One region of the Streptosporangium sp. NPDC002524 genome, then DNA from elsewhere that is predicted to be linked to it. Evidence: riboswitches for the same ligand, from Rfam matches in the RefSeq annotation. Region 1 holds a riboswitch; each other region holds the start of a gene.
The links. A riboswitch is a leader RNA that binds a small molecule or an ion and turns the genes downstream of it on or off. The one in region 1 is predicted to bind S-adenosylmethionine.
Positions count from the first base shown of each region.

Region 2: it holds a riboswitch for S-adenosylmethionine, as region 1 does, so the genes downstream of both, ABT053_RS27270 (aminotransferase class V-fold PLP-dependent enzyme) here and ABT053_RS41495 (glutathione S-transferase C-terminal domain-containing protein) in region 1, are expected to answer to the same signal.
Region 3: it holds a riboswitch for S-adenosylmethionine, as region 1 does, so the genes downstream of both, thrC (threonine synthase) here and ABT053_RS41495 (glutathione S-transferase C-terminal domain-containing protein) in region 1, are expected to answer to the same signal.

Region 1 covers NZ_JBEOWK010000045.1:11,087-18,697, reverse strand. Annotated here, with positions in the region: gene ABT053_RS41510 (ABC transporter permease) at 1-752, opposite strand, end outside; gene ABT053_RS41505 (ABC transporter substrate-binding protein) at 749-2,398, opposite strand; gene ABT053_RS41500 (FAD/NAD(P)-binding protein) at 2,482-4,239, opposite strand; gene ABT053_RS41495 (glutathione S-transferase C-terminal domain-containing protein) at 4,236-5,171, opposite strand; SAM riboswitch class IV at 5,209-5,321, opposite strand; gene ABT053_RS41490 (DUF402 domain-containing protein) at 5,374-5,895, shown strand; gene ABT053_RS41485 (ABC transporter permease) at 6,030-6,782, opposite strand; gene ABT053_RS41480 (ATP-binding cassette domain-containing protein) at 6,775-7,611, opposite strand, start outside.
Region 2 covers NZ_JBEOWK010000016.1:233,802-241,412, forward strand. Annotated here, with positions in the region: gene ABT053_RS27250 (Rossmann-like and DUF2520 domain-containing protein) at 1-342, opposite strand, end outside; gene ABT053_RS27255 (SAM-dependent methyltransferase) at 688-1,629, shown strand; gene ABT053_RS27260 (cytochrome P450) at 1,927-3,126, opposite strand; gene ABT053_RS27265 (TerC family protein) at 3,164-4,066, opposite strand; SAM riboswitch class IV at 4,300-4,415, shown strand; gene ABT053_RS27270 (aminotransferase class V-fold PLP-dependent enzyme) at 4,468-5,775, shown strand; gene ABT053_RS27275 (NADH-quinone oxidoreductase subunit D) at 5,793-6,977, shown strand; gene ABT053_RS27280 (acyltransferase family protein) at 6,995-7,611, shown strand, end outside.
Region 3 covers NZ_JBEOWK010000049.1:90-7,700, forward strand. Annotated here, with positions in the region: gene ABT053_RS42105 (cold-shock protein) at 613-813, opposite strand; gene ABT053_RS42110 (MoaD/ThiS family protein) at 1,182-1,457, opposite strand; gene thrC (threonine synthase) at 1,480-2,775, opposite strand; SAM riboswitch class I at 2,790-2,932, opposite strand; gene ABT053_RS42120 (S1 family peptidase) at 3,152-4,753, opposite strand; gene ABT053_RS42125 (RNA polymerase sigma factor) at 5,210-5,767, opposite strand; gene ABT053_RS42130 (alpha,alpha-trehalose-phosphate synthase (UDP-forming)) at 5,999-7,423, shown strand; gene ABT053_RS42135 (MFS transporter) at 7,592-7,611, shown strand, end outside.

The DNA.
Region 1 (7,611 bases):
GTGAGGGTGACGGCCGGGAGCAGCGCGTGGCGCAGGGCGTGCCGGGCGACGAGCCGCCACTCGGTGATGCCGCGCGAGCGGGCGGTCACCGCGAACGGCTCCTCCAGGGCCCGTTCCAGGCCCTCGCGGAGCACCTGGCCGAGCACCCCGGCGATCTGCAGCCCGAGCGCGAGCCCCGGCAGCACGAGGGAGACGAGCCCCCTGTCCCCGGAGACGGGGAACCAGCCGAGCGTGAAGGAGAAGACGGCGAGCAGCAGGATGCCGATGAGGAACGGCGGGACCGAGACGACGACCAGTTCCGACAGCCCGGCCAGGCCGCCGAGCCAGGAGCGGCGCCCGGCGGTGCTCAGGGCGAGCAGCAGGGCCAGGACGACCCCGAAGAGCGCCGCGGTGAGCGCGAGCTGGACCGTCGGCAGGATCTGGGAGGACAGGATCTCGCCGACGCCGCGCTGCAGGATGTAGGAGTGGCCCAGGTCTCCCTGGAGCAGGCGGAGCAGATAGTCGCCGTACTGCTGGAGCGGGGAGCGGTCCAGCCCCCACTCGGCGATGATCTGCGCCCGCCGCTCGGGGGTGTCGAGGCCGTCGCCGACGAGCACGTCGACCGTGTCGCCGGGGACGAGCATCAGCGCGAGGTAGGCCGCGGTGGCGGCGGCCCAGAGCACGGCGACGCCCGCTCCGAGCCGCCGGACCACCGGGCCGAGCCACCCGGCGGCGGCCAGCCCCCGCCGCCGGGTGAGTGTGAGAGTGCTCACGTCCCTATCCGGACGTCGTAAGCACTGTTGGGAGTGCCGGAGACCGGCTCGAAGGTGATCCCGGTGACCCCGGCGCCGTAGGCGACCTGGTCGGCGGGCACGTAGACCGGGAGCAGGATCGCCTCGTCGGCGACGACGATCCTCTGCGCCTTCGCGTAGAGCTCCTTGCGCTCGGCGAGGTCGGTGGTGACCGACGCGTCGGCGAGCAGCTCGTCCAGCTCGGCGCTCTCGAACTTCGTGCGGTTGATCGCGGCGCCCTTCGCCAGGATCAGGTTGAGCGCCGCCCCGGCGTCGGTGTCGCCGCGCGAGTTCTCGAAGACCTCGTACTCGTTGTCGTCGATGGCCTTCTGCGCGGTGCCCTGGTCCACGATCTTGACCTGGAAGTCGATCCCCGCGCTCTGCTTGACGGCCGCCTGGACGGCCTGGGCGAGGATGTCGCGGCGGTCGCGGACGAACGGCGCGGCGTTGACGGTACGCACGGTGAGCCTCTTGCCGTCCTTGACCCGGAAGCCCTCGGCGTCGCGCTCCTTCCAGCCCGCCTCGTCGAGCAGCCGGTTGGCCCGGACGGGGTCGTTGCCGAAGGTCTTCTCCAGCGAGGGGTCGTAGAACTGCGGGCTGCCCTGGCCGATGACGCTCCAGGCCCGCTTGGCGGTGCCCTGGTAGACGGAGTTGAGCACCGCGTCCACGTCGACGGCGTCGCGGAAGGCCTCGCGGACCCGCTTGTCGTCGAACGGGGGCCGGGAGGTGTTGAAGTAGTAGGAGAACGCGCTCCCGGAGTTGAGGCTGGTCTCCAGCTTCAGCTCGGGGTCGCTCTTGATGAGGCCGATCTCGGTGGCGGGCACGCCCTCGATCACCTGCACCTGCCCGGAGGTGAGCGCGCCGACCCGGACCGCGGCCTCGGGCAGGAAGCGGTACGTGATCTCGGCCAGGTGCGCCGGTCCCTGGTGGGCGGAGCCGGTGGGCGGCCAGTTGTAGGCCGGGTTGCGCTTGTAGTGGACCTCCTGGCCGGGGGTGAACCGGTCGAGGATGAACGGCCCGGTGCCGACCACGTCGACGCCGCCCGCCTTGAGGTCCTTGGCGTTCTTCAGCGACTTCGGGGAGACCTGGCCCGCGTACGGGGAGGAGAGGAAGTCGAGGAACAGTCCGTCGGGGGCCTTCAGCGTGACCTTCAGGGTGTGCGGCGCGGTCGCCTCGGCCCTGTCGAAGTTGCGCAGCTGGATGGCGCTGACCGCGGCGTTGTAGCCGGGCGAGACGAGCTGGTCGAGGTTCGCCTTCACCGAGGCGGCGTCGAACTTCTCGCCGTCGTGGAAGGTGACGTCGTCGCGGAGCTCGAAGGTGTAGGTGAGCCCGTCGTCGGAGACCTTCCAGGAGGTGGCCAGCCACGGCAGGAACTCGCCGTTCCTGCCCCGGGCGATCAGCGCGTCGAACTGGTTGTGGACCAGCAGGCGGGCCTTGTTCTGGCCCCACTGCTGCGGGTTGAAGGTGATCGGCTGCGTCTCCACCGCCCAGACGAGCGACCCGCCGTCACCACCGGCGCCACCGCCTCCCTCTCCTCCGGCCGCCGCGCCCGGGGCCCCGCTCTCGGCTCCGCACGCCGCGAGCGCCAGCACTCCGGCGAGCGCCAGGGCGCCCCATCGCAACTTCACGTTCTTCTCCTCGCGCTTTCCTGTTGCCTGGTTCCGTACTACGGGCTCCGGTACGGCGTACCGGTCGGGTCGGTCGGACCGCTTCATGCGACGTGCCGTCGTATCTGGGTTCCGGCGGCCTCGGACAGCACGATCCGGGCGAGGGCGTCGGCGTGGCGGAAGAGCGGGGCGTTGAGGCGGGGCCTGGCGAAGCCGCCGGTGGCCCGGCCGCCGACGACCCAGGGGCCGAAGGCGAACCTGCGGGGGTGCGGGGTGCCCGACCTGTCGAGCAGGCGGCGGTCGGCGGGCCGTACGTTCACCAGGCCCGACTCCTCGTCGAGCTCGCCCCGGTCGCGGAGCGCGGAGACGAGCGGGTCGACGGCCCGGCTCACGCTGGGCGCGGGCAGCCGCGCCTCGACGAGGGTGGTGGCCGTCACGCCGCCGGGCACGCTGGGGGTCTGTGCCCGCCAGCGCCCGTCGTGGTGGTCGACCTTGACGTTCGCGCCGAGGAAGGTGACCACCCCCGCCCTGGCGAGGGCGCGCAGCTCCTCCAGCCGGGGTCCCGGCGGGCCGCTGGCGACGTAGCTGAAGAACCCGGCGAACCACGGGTCGGAGATGCCCAGCTCGGCGAGGACCCCGTAGGCGGAGAGCAGTCCGAGGATCATCGCGTGGTCGGCGCTGTGCGCGGGGTCGGAGCGTCGCCGCAGGTCGGCGGCGAGATAGCCGTGCATCCACTTCTGCAGCCCGGCCTGGTCGCCGAACCGGATGCCGTCCAGCGGCCGGTCGAGCCGGTCGAAGTCGAGCCGGTCCTGGTGCCGGGGCACGGTCTCGCGGATCAGCTTGCGCATCGCGAGGCTGCGCCACTCCTCTGCGGCGAAGCCCTCCTCGAACTCCGCCCAGCTCCGCTTGACGCGCTTGGGGTGGGCGGTGACGAGCTCGTGGTAGTACGCGAAGGCCAGCTCCTTGGCGACCAGCGGCCACACATCCCGGCGGAAGTCCCACGGCCCCTCGCCCAGCGCCTCGCGGGTGAGGAAGCGCGGCACCGGCGGGCGGGCGCCCGTGAAGGGGTAACCGGTCTTGGAGTGGTACGGCACCCCGCGCCGCGACCCCACGTGCATGTGGGGCTCGCGCCCGCTGGGCAGGTAGACCAGCTCCCCGTCGTACTCGCGGACGAACCGGCCGCCCCGGCCCGAGGTGAGCAGCACCATCAGGTCGACGAAGGCGAGCCCCATCCCCCGCATGATCACCGGCTCTCCGGCGGGGACGCCGTCCAGGTCGAGGTCCGCCGCGTAGCCGGTGGGCAGGTAGCGCAGTCCCCCGCGCTCGGCCAGGCCGGCCAGCGCGCCCTCCTCCCTCGTCGGCGTCACGTCGCCGTGTCCCTGGGCCAGGATCACCGCGTCGGCCTCGATCGTCCGGCCGTCCTCCAGCTTCACCGCCTGCCCGCCGGGGACGTCGGCGAGGTCGACGGCGCGGGCGGCGTGCACGTGCACCCGGACGCCGCGCGGGGCGTTCGCCACCGCGTGCCGGAAGACGTGGGAGAGGTAGCCGTTCTGCGCCGGGCGGGAGGCGAACCTGCCGGGGTCGCCGCCGAGCCACTCGGCCAGCGTGGGCCCGGGGCGGATCGGCCCCTCGCAGCGCACCGACTCGTCGGTGAAGAGCGTCACGTCGGCGGCGGCGGAGTTCATCCAGAGCAGGTCCGGCTGGTCGTGCCGCCAGACGCGCCCGCCGCCCGGCGGGTGGGGGTCGATCACGTGGACGTCCAGCGACGGCCAGCCGAGCAGGTCGGTGGCGTTGGCGCAGATGCGCTCCACCAGGCAGGTGCCCGTCGGGCCGGCGCCGACGACGGCGATCGAGGCGCTCATACGGCGGCTCTGCGGTGCGGCTGGTCCCAGTCGGCATGCAGCGGCTCGACCGGGATCCGCCAGGCGTCGGTCTCGCCCTTCCCGGGGGCGATGACGGTGAAGTCGGTGTTCTCGCGGAAGGCGGGGTGGGCGTACAGGTCCCTGGCGTAGTCCCACAGGTTGGGGAAGGCGGTGAGCGGGCGCTCGCTGATCCTGGCCGCCGGGTTGTCGCTCAGGTCGAAGCGGAGCAGGGTCGGCCAGAGCCGCACGTCCGACTCGGTGATCCCCGAGCCGAACAGGAACCTGCGGTCGGCCAGGCGGTCGTCCAGCTCGTCCAGGAAGGCGACCACGGCCGCGCGCGCCTCGGTGTACGCGGCCTCGGTGGTGGCCGCCGCCACGCGGCCCGCCGCCGTGTTGACGATCTCGTAGATCCTCGTGTTGAGCTCGTCGATCTCCGGCCTGAGCTCCTCCGGGTAGAGGTCGGCGTCGGGGTCGCCGCCGAACCGGGTGGCCAGGTCGATCGTGATATGGGGGAAGTCGTTGCTGACGACGCGGCCGGTCGTCCTGTCCCACAGCACCGGCACCGAGACGTGCCCGTCGAAGCCGGGCTCGGTCACCTCGTACGCCTGCCGCAGGAGGGTGAACCCGTTGACCGGGTCGGCGCCGCGCCGCTCGCGGAAGGCCCATCCGCGCCCGTCGCGCTCGTCGTCGACGTAGGAGAGCGAGACCACGTCCTGGAGTCCCTTGAGGGAGCGCACGATGGCCGCGCGCTGCGCGTACGGACAGACGGCCGCGACGTAGAGGTGGTAGCGGCCCGGCTCCGCGGGGAAGGCCGGTGTGCCGATGCGCCCCTGGAAGGGGTAACGCGGGCCGGGCCTGCCACCGGGCCGGTAGTGGCCGTGGGTGTCGAGGTCGACGGGGCTCGCGTGGTTCAGTGTGCTGGTCTTCGACATGTGGCACTCCCGGGCATGTCTCGGTGACCCTTGAGGGGGTCCGCGCTTGCGGCACGCCCACCGTGCCGCCTGGTCTCCCCCGGGGGCACCCCGCCGCGGTGCGAGGGTTGCCGGTCAGCCAGCCGGGGCTTCTCACTGACACTCTTAACCTATTTAGAAGGTAGGAAATACATGAATCTCTGTCAAGCCTTAATGTCGGGGAATGTCCTATGAGAGCGTGAACGTGGTCTACCGCAAGTACGACGGCTCACTGCACTGGCACCACCGCGGCCTGCTGCTCGGCGAGGACGAGCACGGTGTGTGGACGGGGTGCGTGGCCGACTCCAGCGGCCACAAGGGCGACGGCCCCGCGGTCGCCTGGCCGCATCCGTTCGTGATGCTCTTCCCCCGCGACGCCTGGTGGACGGCCGCCTTCAACGCCGCCCCGCACAAGCACGAGATCTACTGCGACGTCTCCACGGTGCCGGAGTGGAAGGACGGCGAGGTCACCATGGTCGACCTGGACCTCGACGTGATCCGGACCCGCCGGAACCTGCTGAAGGGCCGCGCGAGCCGGGTCTTCCTGGACGACGAGGACGAGTTCGAGGAGCACCTGGTCAAGTACGCCTACCCGCCCGGCGTGGTGGAGAGCGCCCGCGCCTCGGCCGCCTGGCTGATGGAGGCCGTCACCGCCCGCACCGCCCCCTTCGGGGACACGCCGCACTGGCTCACCCTGGTCAGCTGAGCCGGCCACCTGGCCGCGGATCCCGGGATCCGCAGCCGGATGCCACCGGGCCCGCCCTCGGGGCCCGGTGGCATCCGGCACGACGCCTTGCGTAAAGGTCCGGCGTGACGCCTTCCGTGAAGGGACCCGTTGCCTCAGCGGGCGCGGCGGCGGAACAGCAGGCCGGAGAGAATCGCGGAGACCAGCAGGAAACCGCCGCACCAGGCCAGCGCCTTCCACGGGTCGCTCCCCACCGGCTGACCGAGCAGCAGGCCGCGCACGGACTCGATGATCGGCGTGGCCGGCTGGTTCTCCGCGAACCCGTGCAGCCACGCGGGCATGGTGTGCACCGGGACGAAGGCGCTGCTCGGGTAGGGCAGGAACATCACGAGGAAGGTGAAGCCGCCCGCCGCCTCCGGCGTCCTGGACAGCAGGCCGACCACGGCCGAGACCGCGGAGACGGCCAGGACGAACACCACCAGGATCCCCGCCGCCGCGGCCCAGCCGGACAGGCCCGCCTCCGCCCGGAAGCCGAGCAGAAACGCGACGACGAACACGATGACGAGCGAGGCGAGGTTGCGCACGGTGCTGGCGGCCACGTGCCCGCCCAGGAACGCCCCGCCGCCGACGTCCATCGACCTGAACCTGTCGACGATCCCCCGGCTCATGTCCTGGCTGACGGCGACCGCGGTCAGGGAGGCGCCGTAGGACGCGCACATGACGAGGATGCCGGGGACGGCGTAGGTGACGTAGTCGACGCCGGTCTGGATCGCGCCGCCGAACAGGTAGACGAACAGCAGCATGACCAGGACGGGCATCAGGAACGAGGTGAGCAGCGCGTCGAGGTTGCGCAGCGACAGCCGGACGGCACGGCCGGTCATCACCGGCCAGGCGACGAGTTCAGACACCGGCCCGCTCCCCGCTCGCCGGCCCACCGTTCGCCGGCCGACCGTTCGCCGGCTCCCTGTTCATCGGCTCCCCCTTCGTCGAATCCCTGTTCGTCCGCCCCCCGCTCGCCGGCTCCCTGTTCGTCAGCGCGAGGAACGCGTCGTCGAGCGTGGCGCCCCGCACGGTGAACCGCTCGACCGCCGAACGCCCCGGGTCGACCTCGTCCAGCAGCGCGCGGATCTCCGCGGCGCTCCCGCCGGTGGCCGCCCCGACGGTCAGCCTGCCGGGATCGGTGTGGACGGCACGCGCCCCGAGCAGGCGCGTCACCTCGGCGAACGACCGGGCGTCGGCCAGGACGAGGTCCAGCCGCCAGGCGGCGACCCTCGCCTTGAGCTCGTCGGCGGTGCCCTCCGCCACCACGCGCCCCCCGTCGAGCAGCGCGATCCTGTCGGCCAGGCTGTCGGCCTCCTCCAGGTACTGGGTGGTCAGGAAGACCGTGGTGCCCGACCCGGTGAGGCGGGTGATCACCTCCCACATCGCCTGCCTGCTCCGCACGTCGAGCCCCGTGGTCGGCTCGTCGAGAAAGATCACCGAGGGCGCGCCGACGAGCCCCGCGGCCAGGTCCAGGCGTCGCCACATGCCCCCCGAGTACGTGCCTACCCGCCGCTTCCCCGCCTCGACCAGGTCGAACCGCTCCAGCAGCTCGGCCGCCCTGCGGCGGGCCCCTCCGCGTGACAGGCCGGACAGCCGTCCCATCATCCGGAGGTTCTCCTCGCCGGTGAGCAGCTCGTCGACCGCCGCGTGCTGGCCGGTCAGGCTGATGGCGCGGCGGACGCGGCGGCGGTCGCG
Region 2 (7,611 bases), on a different contig from region 1:
GATCGCCGGGTTCAGCACGGCCAGGCCGTACGCGCCGCTGGTGTGGGCCACCAGCTTGCCGCGCAGGTCGGTGCCGGTCTCGACCAGGCCGGAGACCAGGCCGGGCAGCACGTCGTCGGGGACCGTCAGCAGGACGAGGTCCGCGCCGGCCACCACGTCCTCCGGCCGGGTGGGGACGAGCCCGAGCCGCTCGACCGCCCGCTCCCTGGAGGCGTCGGAGACCCCGCTCGCCGCGACCACCCGGTGCCCCGCCCTGACGAGCGCGGCGCCGAGCGCCGAACCGACCCTGCCCGCTCCAACCACTCCGACGGCCAGCCGTGCCGGGCGATCGACTGCGTCCATGACGTCCCGTCCTTCGACCATGTGGGGCTCCGTGCCCGATTGACCAGCGTAACGGGCCGTGCCGTCGCGCCCATGGCAAGACGCGTGTTCGGTAGCGGTCGGTAGCGGACCTCCGGAGGCCCGGCCTGGGAGAACCGGGAGCGTACGGGCCCCGCCTGAGGGCCCGCAGGCCCGGCTCACGAGGCGATCCGGACGGCGACGCGCCGACGCGGCATCGACCAGGATCGGGCAAACCGGTGACAGAATGTAGTCATGCATTCACTCGAAGCGTCAGCGCGAGTCGATCTCGTTCCCCCGCCCCGGCGGGTAGCGTCTGAGAGCGTGTGGCTCACCTGGCGTGCCGCGATGGAGCATGCGCTCTACGGCGAAAGCGGCTTCTATCTCCGGGAGCGCCCCTCCAGCCATTTCCGCACGTCGGTCGGCGCCTCTCCCGTCTTCGCCGAGGCCGTGCTGCGGGAGCTGGCCGCGATCGACGAGGCGCTCGGCGGTCCCGGACCGCTCGACCTGGTCGACATCGGCGCAGGCGAGGGCGAGCTGGCGGCCGGGGTGCTCGCCGCGGCGCCGCCCGCGCTCCGGTCGAGGCTGCGGGTGACCGCGGTCGACCTGGCGCCCCGCCCTGCGGCGCTGCCCGGGGAGATCGCCTGGGCGAAGGCCGCGCCGGACGGGATCCGCGGGCTGGTGATCGCCAACGAGTGGCTCGACAACGTCCCGGTCGACATCGCCGAGCAGACGGCCGACGGGCCCCGGCTCGTCATGGTCAACGTCACCGACGGCGAGGAGCGTCTCGGCGGCAGGCCCTCCGAGGCGGACCTCGCCTGGCTGGACCGCTGGTGGCCGATGCGGGCCGTCGGGGAGCGGGCCGAGATCGGCAGGCCGCGCGACAGGGCCTGGGCGTCGGTGATCGTACGGCTGGCGCGCGGCCGGGCGGTCGCGATCGACTACTCCCACGCCCTGGACGACCGGCCGCCGTACGGCACGCTGGCCGGCTACCGCGACGGGGCGATGGTCGCGCCCGTGCCCGACGGCTCGTGCGACATCACCGCCCACGTGGCGCTCGACGCCTGCGCGGCCGCCGGTGAGAGCGCCGGGGCCGTCACGACGGCGCTGACCACGCAGCGGGAGGCATTGCGCGCCCTCGGGGTCACCGGGGGGCGCCCGGCGGTCGAGCAGGCCAGGAACGACCCGCGCGGCTACCTGCAGGCCCTCGCGAGGGCCTCGGAGGAGGCGGAGCTCATCGCCGCGGGCGGCCTCGGCGGGTTCGGCTGGCTCTCGCAGAGCCGTCTCTGACCTGGCGGGCCGACACCGTTCCGGCGGGGGGCCGCCCGGCCAGGGGTTCCGAGGGTTCCGAGGTTTCGAAGGCTCGGGGGTTCCGGGGGCTCCGGGGGCTCCGGGCTTCCGAGAGCTCCAGGGTTCCGAGGGCTCCGGAGGCCCCGGGGTTGCGGGGGTTCCGGGCTTCTGGGGGTTCCGAGGTTCCGGGGGTTCCGGCGAAGCGGGCGGGGTGCCGCACGGCCGTGCGTGGCGGCACTCGGGTCACGCGCCGGACCGCTCTTGGACCCGCACCCGCTCTCAGACTCGCACCCGCTCTCAGACCCGTACCTGGAGGGATTCCAGACCGCGGATGACGTAGCCCGGTCCCCAGGACGGCTCGGCGGCGAGTTCCATCTTCGGCGCCTTGCGCAGCAGGGCGCCGAAGGACTCGATCAGCTCGACCCTCGCCAGCGGGGCCCCCAGGCAGAAGTGGATCCCGGCGCCGAAGGAGATGTGCGGGTTGTCGGCCCGGCCCACGTCCAGGCGGGCGGGGTCGGCGAAGACCTCGGGGTCGCGGTTGGCCGAGCCGAACAGCAGTGCCACCTCGGTGCCGCGCGGGATGTCGATCCCGCCCACCGAGATGTCCTCCAGCACCCAGCGTTCGAACATCTGCAGCGGGGTGTCCCAGCGCATCAGCTCCTCGACCGCCGTGGGCAGCAGGGCGTGGTCGGCGCGGAGCCGGTCCAGCTCGGCCGGGTTGCGGAACAGCGACCACCAGCCGTTGCCGGTGACGTTGACGGTGGCCTCGTGCCCGGCGTTGAGCAGCAGCACGCAGGTGCCGACCAGCTCCTCCTCGGTGAGCCTGTCGCCCTCGTCGGCCACCAGGGCGAGCGCGCTGATCAGGTCGTCCCCGGGGTCGGCCCTGCGGGCGCGGGCCAGCTCGACGAGGTAGGCGGAGAACTCCTCGGCCGCCCGTACGGCCGTGTGCTGGGCCTCGATCGACGGCTGGAGCTCGTACATGCCGCAGATGTCGGCCGACCAGGGACGCAGCAGGTGCCGGTCGGCCTCGGGGACGCCGAGCATCTCGGCGATCACGGTGACCGGGAGCGGCTCGGCGACCTCGGCGATCAGGTCCCCGCCGCCGCGCCCGACGAAGTCGTCCACCAGCTCCCCGGCCATCCGGGCGACCTTGGGGCGGAGCGCCTCGACCATGCGGGGGGTGAACGCCTTCGACACCAGCCGCCGGAGCCTGGTGTGCACCGGCGGCTCGACGTCGAGCATCCCCGCCCTGATCACCCGCCAGAACGGGTCCTGGAAGTCGGGGTCGTCCGGCCTGCCGAACTCCCGGTGCGAGGCCACGTGCAGGTAGGAGCGGCCGAGCCTGCGGTCCCGCAGCAGCGCGTTGACGTCGGCGTGCCTGGCCACCAGCCACTGGCCGGTCGGCTCGAAGAAGCTGACCGGCCGCTCTCGTCTCAGCTCGTCGTAGACGTCGTAGGGGTGGGCGACGAATTCCGGATTCCAGGGATCAAAGCGCACGTAGGCATCGTAATCCCCGGTCTCGCTGACCCCCGGCTCAGGAGCCGGGCCGCTCGTCGGGCTTTCCCCTCTCGCCCCGCTCGTCCGCCCGGCCCGCCGGAGCCGTCTGACCCGCCGGAGCCGCCTGGCCCACCGGGTTCGCCGGGGTTCCCGGTGTCTCCGGGCTCTCCGGCCTCTCCGTGCCGGTCTGGTCGTCGGCCTCGTAGCGGGAACGCAGCTCGACCGGCTTCCGCTTCTTCGCCTTGCCGCGCATCCGGATGTTCAGCAGCTCCACCAGCAGGGAGAACGCCATCGCGAAGTAGATGTAGCCCTTGGAGATGTGCTGCTCGAAGCCCTCGGCGATGAGCACGACGCCGATCAGCACCAGGAAGGACAGGGCGAGCATCTTGATGCTCGGGTGCCGTTCCACGAAGCGGCTGATCGGCCCGGAGGCGACCAGCATCACGATGACCGAGACGATGACGGCCGCGATCATGACACCCAGTTCGTCGACCATGCCGACCGCGGTGATCACCGAGTCGAGCGAGAAGACGACGTCGAGGATCATGATCTGGATGATCACCGAGGTGAAGGACGCGGCCACCCTGCCCTCGGAGTGGCCGGAGTCGCCCTCCAGGCTGCCGTGCATCTCGTGGACGCTCTTGCCCAGCAGGAACAGGCCGCCGAGTATCAGGATCAGGTCGCGCCCCGATATCCCCTGCCCGAAGACCTCGAACATCGGTTCGGTGAGTCTCACCACCCACGACAGCGCCAGCAGCAGCAACAGGCGGCTGATCAGGGCGACGGCGAGGCCGAGCCTGCGCGCCTTGTCGCGCTGTTCGGGCGGGAGCTTGCTCACCAGGATCGAGATGAAGATGATGTTGTCGATTCCCAGGACGATCTCCAGGGCGACAAGGGTGAAGAACCCTATCCATATCTCCGGGTTGGTCACCCAGTCCATTGATTTCTCCTTCGTCGGTCGGCGCATGCACACACCGTCGGCCAACTGCCCGAACGCTTGTCCGGCTGACTGCCAGGACGACCGGGAGGCGCCCGAAGTTCCTTCCCCGTCATCACGCTTCGCTGTCAAATTCGCCAAGTGCCTCCGAGGGCGCTCGCCCCGGCTCCGATACCGGGTTGATCACGTTTCGGACTTGCGAGGCACCGCGGGGTGTCGGTTATAGTTCCCCCGTAGGTCATGAGTGCCAGTGACAAGCCCCGGCTCGCTGGCCGGCAACCCTCGCGTCCGCGGCGGGGTGCCCCGGGTGAGGACCTGGTCCGGCACGAGGTGTGCCGGGCAAGCGCGGGCTCCAGGCACCTGTGTCACGGGTTGGGGTCCGATGACCTCGAAGGAGCCCTGGCATGTCCACCCTGACGATCTTCAGCACCCCCGAGAGCCCCGTCGTCCCGGTGAGCGTCCCCGAGACCCGCGCGTCCTCCGGTGACCGCCCGATCCCGGCCGTGCTCGGCTCGGACCTGGAGGTCCCGGTCAGGGGCGGCAGGCTCGTCCGCTACGCCAACCTCGACTACGCCGCGAGCGCCCCCTGTCTGGAGCCGGTGAGCGCCGCCGTCGCCGCCGCGCTCCCGGCCTACTCCAGCGTCCACCGCGGCGCCGGGTACGCGTCCCAGCTGACCACGGCCCGCTACGAGCAGGCCAGGCACACGGTCCGCGCCTTCGTCGGCGCCCGTCCCGACGACTCGGTGATCTTCACCCGCAACACCACGGACGCGACCAACCTGCTCGCCCGCAGCCTGCCCGAGGGCACCACCGCGGTGGTCTTCGAGACCGAGCACCACGCCTCGCTGCTGCCCTGGGACCGGGTCGTGCGGCTCGCCGCCCCCGCCTTCCCCGGCGAGGCCGTCCGCGCCGCCGACGACGCCCTCGCCGCGATCGACGGCCCCAAGCTGCTCGTCGTGACCGCCGCCTCCAACGTCACCGGGGAGCTCTGGCCGATCGCCGCGCTGGCCCACATCGCCCACCGCCACGGGGCCCGCGTCCTCGTCGACGCCGCGCAGCTCGTCCCGCACCGCCGCCTCAACCTGACGGCGCTCGACCTGGACTACGTGGTCTTCTCCGGCCACAAGCTCTACGCGCCGTTCGGCACGGGCGCGCTGATCGGCCGTTCCGACTGGCTCGCCGAGGCCGACCCGTACCTGCGGGGCGGCGGCGCGGTGAAGGCCGTGGAGGACGACGGCACCGAGTGGCACGACGACCCCGAGGCCCGGCACGAGGCCGGGACCCCGAACGTGCTGGGCGCCGTCGCGCTCGCCGCGGCCTGCGACGCCCTCACCGCCACCGGCTGGACCCCGCTGGTCCGCGAGGAGGAGCGCCTCCTCGGGCGCCTGCGCGCGGGCCTCGCCTCGGTCCCCGGCGTGCACGAGCTGTCCCTGTGGGGCCCGGACCACCCGCGCGTCGGCATCGTCTCCTTCGTGGTCGACGGCTTCACCGCCCGCGAGGTCGCCGAGGCCCTGTCCGGCGACTACGGCATCGGCGTCCGCGACGGCAAGTTCTGCGCCCACCCCTTCGTACGGCACCTGCTGGGCGCCAAGGACGGTGGCTGCGACGACGTCACCGCCTCCGCCGTCCGCGCCTCCATCGGCATCGGCACGACCTCCGAGCACGTCGACCGGTTGGTCGACGCCCTGCGGGATCTTGCCTCGCGCGGCTGACGTGACAGCATGGCCCTATGACTGAAGGCGCGCCCCGCGAGCTGAACGTGGGAATGGGGGCGGGAGCCGAGGCCGTGCGGGGGGCGCACGGCAAGGAGCTCGCGACCGAGGACATGATCCTCAACATCGGCCCGCAGCACCCGTCCACGCACGGCGTGCTGCGGCTGCGCCTCACCCTGGACGGCGAGCGGATCAGCTCGGCCGAGCCGGTCGTGGGCTACATGCACCGGGGCGCGGAGAAGCTCTTCGAGGTGCGCGACTACCGGCAGATCATCGTGCTGGCCAACCGGCACGACTGGCTGTCGGCGTTCGCCAACGAGCTGGGCGTCGTGCTCGCGGTGGAGCGGATGCTCGGCATGGAGGTGCCGGTCAGGGCGGTCTGGACGCGCACGCTGATGGCCGAGCTCAACCGGGTGCTCAGCCACCTGATGTTCCTCGGCTCCTACCCGCTGGAGCTCGGCGCGATCACCCCGATGTTCTACGCGTTCCGGGAGCGCGAGACCCTCCAGGCCGTGATGGAGGAGATCTCCGGCGGGCGCATGCACTACATGTTCAACCGGGTCGGCGGCCTCAAGGAGGAGATCCCCGAGGGGTGGACGGGCCGGGTCTCCCAGGCCGTGGCCGACGTGCGGCGGCGGCTGCCCGACATCGAGAACCTGGTCACCGGGAACGAGATCTTCCTCGCCCGCACGCGCGGGGTGGGCGTCCTCGACCGCGAGACGATCATGCAGTACGGCGTGAGCGGCCCCATCGCCCGCGCCGCGGGCCTCGACGTCGACCTGCGCAGGGACGAGCCCTACCTCGCCTACGGCGAGCTGCCGGTGAAGGTCGTCACCCGGTCGGCGGGAGACTGCCACGCCCGCTTCGAGGTGCTGCTGGAACAGGTGAAGGTCTCCCTCGACCTCGCCGACGCCTGCGTGGAACGCCTCCTCGACCTGCCCCCGGGGCCGGTCAACCAGCGCCTGCCCAAGGTGCTGAAGGTCCCCGAGGGCCACACGTACGCCTGGACGGAGAGCCCGCTCGGCCTCAACGGCTACTACCTGGTCTCGCGCGGGGAGAAGACGCCGTGGCGGATGAAGCTCCGCTCGGCCTCCTTCAACAACGTCCAGGTGCTGCGCGAGATGCTTCCCGGCCACCTGGTCGCGGACATGGTGGCCATCCTGGGCTCGATGTTCTTCGTCGTCGGCGACATCGACAAGTGAGGCACGGTTGGAACCGCATGATCGAACCCGGTGAGGACCAGGAGAGGGCGACCCCCGCGGCCCCCGCCACCTCAGCGCCCTCGGCGCCCTCAGCGCCCGTGGCGTCCTCGGCGCCCGTGGCGTCCTCGGCCCCCGAGGTCCCTCCGGTCGCGGACGGGCCGCGGCGCGACCGGTACGTCGACTGGCTGCGCGCGTTCAGCCTGATCGTCGTGGTCGTCTGGCACTGGGCGTTCACGATCCTGCAGTGGGGCCCCGACGGCCCCTCGCCGACGAGCCCGCTGGGTTTCACCTCCGGGCTGTGGATCCTGACGTGGCTGCTGCAGGTGCTGCCGCTCTTCTTCTACGTGGGCGGATACGTCCACCTGCTCTCGTGGAACCGGGCCTGCGAGCGCGGCGTCGGCATCGGCACCTTCGTCTCGCGGCGCATCCGGAGCCTCGCGATCCCCGCGCTGGCGCTGGCCGGGACCTGGATCGTGTTCGGCGTGCTCGTGGCGTGGGCGTTCGGGATCGAGTGGATGGACCGCGTGGTCCTGCTCGTCATCAGCCCGCTCTGGTTCATCGGCGTCTACCTCGTGCTGATCGCCCTGCTCCCGATCTCGCTCTGGCTGCACCGGCACTACGACGTGCTGGCCCT
Region 3 (7,611 bases), on a different contig from region 1:
CTCGTTAAACGCGATCATCTTGGCTGCCATACGGCTAGACCTCCCAGAGACAGGGTGGCTTACACCGGATCGAGCCGACGCCCGCGACGGCATGTGGGCCCACGACTCCGTTCGGCGGGCCCCATCGCCTCGATCCAGGATTGGCACTCTCTATGCGTGAGTGCCAACAATCTGTTTAGCACTCTACCCTGTCGAGTGCAAGCCACGATCCGTTGACCTGGGCCACCCGGGACGGAGACGTCAACTCCGCGTCACACCAGCGTAGATCTCGCGTCACGCCGATGTGGGCCGCACGTCATCATCGGCCCGCCGAAGCCTTCCCCGCCACCCCTCGGGCCCCGTGTCGCGGCCTTCTCTGTCACCCCGCGGGCCTCGTGTCGCGCCCGCGGGCTCTCCGCCGCACCGGCGCACCGCGCGTCACTCGCGCGCACATCCCCCGCGCACCCTGCCCGCACACCGGGCCTGCGCACCCGGCCCGCTCACCCCGTACGACGCGAAAGCCCGGCTCGCCTGTGGGGGGAAGGCGAGCCGGGCTTAGGCGGTGAGGATCCAGCGGACTGCGATACCGCGGGATCCACCGGTTCTTCCCTGCGAATTCACGAAACGGCTATGTCAGACCGCCCGGACGGATTCCGCCTGCGGACCCTTCTGACCCTGGGTGATCTCGAACTCGACCCGCTGGCCCTGCTCGAGGGCACGGTAGCCATCCATCATGATCGCGGAGTAATGGACGAACACATCCTTACCACCGTCTACCGCGATGAAGCCGTAGCCCTTGTCCGCGTTGAACCATTTGACGGTGCCCTGCGCCACTTGCGACTCCTCTTACTGGTCTTAAGGACGACGCCCATTCCTCTCGCGAAGTCCTCAATCGCCGAAGCGGACTTCGCCGCGGCGATCGTTCCGACCATACCTGTGGGAAGCGGTAGGGCAACAGAGTCAAGCACCAAACTACCTCTTTACGAGAGCTTTTAGTACGAGAACAAAGTTTCATTATCACTATTAGTTAGTTGAGGGTTACATTGCTCGTCCTCTCCACAAATATGAGCTTGTGTCATAAAACACGGCACCCGCCCGGCCGGAGCCGGGCGGGTGCCGTGGAGTCGGGGCGCCCCCAGGGGTGGCGCCAGGATGGCGCTGGGGCGGCGCTGGACGGTCAGGGCCGCGCCAGGGCGGGAGGATCAGCCTCCGGCCACCGCCGGGATGATGGAGACCTGGACGCCGGAGGGCGTGGCCGTGTCGAGGTTGTCGACAAAACGGACGTCCTCATCCCCGACATAGACGTTGACAAAACGTCGGATCTTTCCCGATTCATCGAGAATCCGGGCCCCGATCCCCGGGAAGTCCGCGTCGAGCTTCTGCAGAACATCGCGCAGGGTCTCTCCCTCTCCGTTCACCTCGGCAGCACCATCGGTGTAAGTCCGGAGAATCGTCGGAATCCGCACAGAAACGCTCATAATTCAGTACCTTTCACGATTTCTAGGCGATAGCCGCACGGAATGCGTCAAGGGACGGCCGAATCACCGCGGTCGGGCGCGCCTCCGCGGCGACCGCGTCAAGGGTCTTGAGACCGTCGCCGGTGTTGAGGACCACGGTCTCGGCGTCGGGGTCGAGCGTTCCCGAGGCGACCAGCTTGCGCAGCACCCCGACGACGACGCCTCCGGCGGTCTCGGCGAAGATGCCCTCGGTCCTGGCCAGCAGCCGGATCGCGTCGACGATCTCGGCGTCGGTGACGTCCTCGACCGCCCCGCCGGTGCGGCGGGCGATGTCCAGGACGTACGGGCCGTCGGCCGGGTTGCCGATCGCCAGCGACTTGGCGATCGTGTCCGGCTTGACCGGGCGGATCACGTCGTGGCCCGCCTTGTAGGCGGCGGAGACCGGGGAGCACCCCTCGGCCTGGGCCGCGAAGATCTTGTAAGGCTTCTCCTCGACCAGGCCGAGCGCGATCAGCTCCTTGAAGCCCTTGTCGACCTTCGTGAGCTGCGAGCCCGACGCGACCGGGATGACGATCTGGTCGGGGATGCGCCAGCCGAGCTGCTCGGCGATCTCGTACGCCAGGGTCTTGGACCCCTCCGCGTAGTAGGGCCGGAGGTTGACGTTGACGAAGCCCCACTGGTCGCCCAGCTCGTCGCCGATGAGCTCGGAGCAGAAGCGGTTGACGTCGTCGTAGGTGCCCTCGATGCCGATGAGCCTGCCGCCGTACACGGAGGCCATGACGATCTTGGCCTGCTCCAGGTCGGAGGGGATGAACACGCAGGCGTCCAGCCCGGCCCGCGCGGCGGCGGCGGTCACGGCGCCGGCCAGGTTGCCGGTGGAGGAGCACGAGAGGGTGTGGAAGCCGAAGCTGCGGGCGGCCTCGACGGCGATGGCCACCACGCGGTCCTTGAAGGAGTGCGTGGGGTTGCCGGAGTCGTCCTTCACGTGCAGGGAGCGGATCCCCAGCTCGCGGGCGAGGTTTCCGGCGTTGACGAGCTTGGTCCAGCCGGGCGCCATGTTGGGCTTGCCGGCCACGTCCTCGGGGACGGGCAGCAGCGAGCGGTAGCGCCAGATGTTGGTCGGCCCCTCGGCGATCCGCTCCCGGGTCACACGCCCGAAGTCGTACGCGATCTCAAGGGGCCCGAAACACTCGTTACACGCGAAGCTGGGGCCGAGGTCGTAGCGGGCACCGCACTCCCGGCAGGAGAGGGCCACGGCGGGGCCGAAGCGCGGGTCACGCGCGCCGCCAACACGGCCGGAGGAGGTGGTGGGGTTGTTCTCAGTGGTTGCGAGCGCCATGAAGCGAGGCCTTTCCCTCATCTTCGTCTGCGGACCACCCTGGTCACAGACCGGAATTGGCACCTGTCCCGGCCGACCTCGCGCAGATCGCGAGTCTTGAACCGGGATGGTTGCCGGGGCTTCGCAGGGCCGGTCCCTCCACCCCTCTGGATGAGCAAATATTCAGTTGTGAACCTGACGCGCAGGTCCTAAGCACTCTACCCCGCCCCGCCGCCCTCCTGACTCCTTGTCTCACTGTGCGAGACATGACGTGTTATCCAGCGGACAACCGGGGCCGGTCCGCCGGTCGTGGGGCATCCGGCACCCGCCGGGGAAAGCCGGTGAGGTCCCCGCCGGGCCCGGCGGGGACCTCACCTCTCCTCCCGGTCGCCGCGGGCTACGGGGTCCGGTACCCCAGGGTGTAGGGGCCGGAGCCGGCCGCGGAGAACACCCGGTAGCGGTAGTAGCCGGCCGTGCCGGTGTAGGAGATCCTCTCGTCGGGGCCCGCGCTGTCGGAGGTGGCGACGACCGTCCAGCTCGCGCCGTTCCACTTCTGCAGGTACAGGTCGAAGTCGGTGCCGTCGACGCCGTCCAGGCAGCCGGTGTGCAGGCCCGTGACGGTCGAGCGGTAGTAGAGGTTGTTCGGCTGGTAGACGGACTGACCGGCGGACAGGGTGCCGGTGTAGGTGTTCGGGAAGCCGATGCAGGTGCCCGTGACCGGTGGCGGCGGGTTGCCCGCGGTGGTCCTCAGGCTCAGGCCGTAGGCGGTGAGGATCTCGGCGACCGGCTGGAAGTAGGTGGTGCCGCCCTGGCTGCAGTCGCCGGAGCCCCCCGAGGTGACGCCCTGGGCCTGGTCGACGGAGATGAAGGAGCCTCCGGAGTCGCCGGGTTCGGCGCAGACGTTGGTGCGGGTCAGCTGGAAGACGGTGCCCTGGGGGTAGGTGACGCTGGCGTCGCGCTGCTGGATGAGGCCGCAGTGCCAGTCGGTGGTGGAGCCCGACCGGCAGACCGAGGCCCCCTCGATGGCGACCCGGGCTCCGGCGACGGGCACGGTGCCGCCCTCGCCGTTGTCCACCGCCGGGGTCGCCGTCCAGCTGGCGTTGACGGCGACCCAGGAGTAGTCGTTGCCCGGGAAGGACGACCCCTGGAAGGTGCCCTGGATGACGCGGTTGAAGCCGGTGGTGGTGTCGCCGGTCCTGCCGCAGTGCCCGGCGCTGACGAAACCGTTCTGGGTGCCCTTGAGCACGGAGAAGCCGATCGAGCAGCGGCTGGTGACACCGATGTAGTAGGCCTCCCCGCCCACCAGGTTGTACAGCGGCTGGGGAACCTCGGTGGAGGGCAGCACGACCACCGCGGTCTCGTCCACGCCGGCGCTCTCGACGACGGTCTGGGCGACGTTGGGGAGCGGGGCGAGGACGACCACCTTGTTCCGCTTCACGTCGACGTAGCGCACGCTCGACACGAGCGGCTGGGCCGGCAGGGTGCTGTCGAGCTTCTTCTTGATCGCGGCGAGCTCCGCGAACGACCTGGGGACGACCTCCGCCAGGGCGCCCGCGGAGACGATCATGGGGATGTCGGCGGCGCTGGTGGTGGCCATCACCAGGGACTGCGCGCTGTTTCCCCGGAGCCAGGTGCCGCCGAAACGGGGACCGAGCCTCTTGGTCAGCCGCAGCGCGATCGGGGTCAGGCGGGCCTCGTTGAGCAGGCGGGCCTGAGCCTGGGCCGCGGTGAGACCGAGATCGCGCTGGAGCGCCTCCAGCATGCCCGGCGGGGGTTGCATCACGGCCGACGCGGCAGACAGGGCCGACGCGGGCGACAAGGCCAACGCGGACGAGGCGGGCGAGGCGGGCGAGGCGGGCGACATGGCCGACGCGGACGAGGCGGCGGTCGTGCCCGGGGCGCTCGCCGCCCGGCGGTCGGCGCCGGCCGGCACGGCGGCCAGGGCGAGTGCGATGACCGCCAGGACGCACCCGGCGCCGGCGGCATGTCTGCGGGACATGTGGTCTCTCCTCGGCCTCGGTTTCCAGAAGCGTGAGGGGAGATCACCGCGGGTCACCGATCGATCACGTGACGCGGGCAACGCCACTTTAGATCAGACGAGTCCTCCCGAGGCCGTCGAAGCCGCGCGCCACGCGGAGGAGATTCCCGGACGGCACCCAGCGGCCGGGTGCCGCTCCCGGCCGGTCATCGCCCCCGGCCGGGCACGGCCCCGCCGGGCCGACGCCCCACCCCGATCGGGCGGGCACTCCGGCCGGACGGCCGCTCAAAGCGGGCACGCCCCCGGACCGGGCAGCCCGCTCATGTCAGGCAACCCGCTCGCACCGGGCGGCCGCTCAAAGCGGGCACGCCCCCGGACCAGGCAACCCGCTCATGTCGAACAGTCCGCTCGTGCCGGGCAACCCACTCATCCCGGGCGGCCGCTCAAAGCGGACACGCCCCCGGACCGGGTGGCCGGTCAGAAGCCGTAGGCGTCGCCCAGGGCGCCCTGGACGTACTTGCGCGCCTGGTGGATCCGTGACTTGGCGGTCCCCAGCGGGATGCGCAGCTGCTCGGCCACCTCGTTGTAGTCGAGCTGGCAGATGTCGCGCAGCACCAGCGCCTGGGCCAGCTCCGGCTTCTCGGCCTCCAGCGCCTCCATCGCGTCGAGCAGGTCCAGCCGGGACCCGGCGATCACGCTCACCCGGGCGACGTCCGGCTTCTGCAGCGGAAGCTCGTCGGAGCTCTGCTCGGCCGCGCGGCGCTTCAGCGAGCGGTAGGTGGTCCTGGCGCAGTTGGCGGTCACGATGTGCAGCCAGGTGCTGAACCGGGCACGCCCCTCGAAGCGGCCGATGTTGCGCGCCACCGCGAGCAGGGTGTCCTGGCAGGCCTCCTCGGCGTCCTGCCGGAAGGGGAGGATCCGGCCGCAGTGCCTGAGCACGGCGGGCTCGATCCGCTTCAGCAGCTCACCGAGAGCGCGGTGGTCACCTTGGGCGGCCGCTCGGGCCAGGTCCTCGGTCATCTCGTCCAGCGCCATCACGGGCCCCCATCAGCGGTCACGGTCGCTGGACATCCTACGGTCGGGGATCGCGGATGGTGACCCTCCCTCCCCGCCACAAAAAGGGTGACATGGCGGGCCTCATCACTCCACCTGCTGACAAGAGCTGACACAATTCGATGAACGCCCTTCCTTCCTTGACCCGAAGAGCGAGGACATTCCGACAAGGTGCCGGTTAACCTTGGGGGTCTCCACGCTCAAGGAGAATCGATGAGCGCGATCCTGGTGGCCTCCAACCGCGGCCCCGTCTCCTTCACCCTCTCCGAGGACGGCTCGCTGTCCATGCGCAGGGGAGGTGGCGGCCTGGTCTCCGGCCTGTCGGAGGTCGCGAGGGACCTCGACGTCCTGTGGGTCTGCGCGGCGCTGTCCGACGGCGACCGCGGCGCCGTGCGGCTGGCGCCCGGCGGCCGGCTCGACCAGGCGGGCTACGACACCGGGGCGCTGCGGATGCTCGACATCCCCCCGGCGACCTTCCACCGCGCCTACAACGCGGTCGCCAACTCCACCCTCTGGTTCGTCCACCACCTCCTCTACGACACCCCCAACCGGCCGTACTTCGACGCCAGGTTCCGCCGGGAGTGGGAGTCGTACCAGTCGTACAACGAGGCGTTCGCGATGGCGCTCGCCGAGGAGGCCCCGCACGGGGCGCGGGTGATGGTGCAGGACTACCACCTGAGCCTGGCCCCGGCGATGCTCAGGGGGGAGCGCCCCGACCTGCGGGTGGCGCACTTCTCGCACACGCCGTGGGCGCCGCCCGAATACTTCAACCTGCTCCCCGACGACGTCGCGGCCGAGCTCCTCGAAGGCATCCTGGGCGCCGACCACGCGGGGTTCCTCACCGCCCGCTGGGGCGGGGCGTTCATGGACTGCTGCGAGACGGTGCTCGGCGCGCGGGTCGACCGCGGGGAGCGTACGGTCACGCACGCGGGCAGGACGACCCGGATCGGCACCCACAGCCTGGGCGTCGACGGCAAGGCGCTGTGGACCCGGGCCTCCGAGCCCGACGTGGAGTCCCACATGGCCGCGCTCCGCGCCCAGGTGGGCGACCGCAGGCTGATCGTGCGGATCGACAGGACGGAGCTGTCGAAGAACATCGTGCGGGGCCTGGTCGCCTACAAGCAGTTCCTCGCGGCCCACCCGGAGTGGCACGGCCGGGTCACGCACCTCGCCTTCGCCTACCCCTCCCGGCACGACCTGCCCGAATATCGCGAGTACACGGCGGCGGTGCAGCGCTGCGCCGAGGAGATCGAGGACGAGTACGCCACCGAGGACTGGGACCCGCTGATCCTCAACGTCGACGACGACTACCCGCGCTCGCTCGCCGCCTACCGGCTGGCCGACGTGCTGCTGGTCAACCCGATCCGCGACGGCATGAACCTGGTGGCCAAGGAGGGGCCGATCCTGTCGCCGTACAGCGCGCTGGTGCTGTCGCGGGAGGCGGGCGCCGCCGCCGAGCTGGGCGAGCACGCGCTGACGGTGAACCCCTACGACGTCTCGGCCACGGCCGCCGCGCTGCACGAGGGCCTCACGATGCCCTCGGCCGAGCGCGCCAGGAGGGGCGTCCTGCTGGCCGCCGCGGCGACCGCGCTCCCCCCGCACCGGTGGTTCGCCGAGCAGCTCGACGCCCTCGGGTGACGCCCGGGCCGCTCGACGCCCTCGGGCGAGACTCGGGCCGCTCGCCCTCCGGGGTGAGACCGGAGCCGCTCGACGCCCTCGGGTGACACCCGGGCCGTCAGCCAGATTTAGACCCGTATGAGATAGTTTTTGCGGCTATTTCACTTTTTCTGTGTACGGGAGACCGAGTTGACCCCGATCGCGCCCGT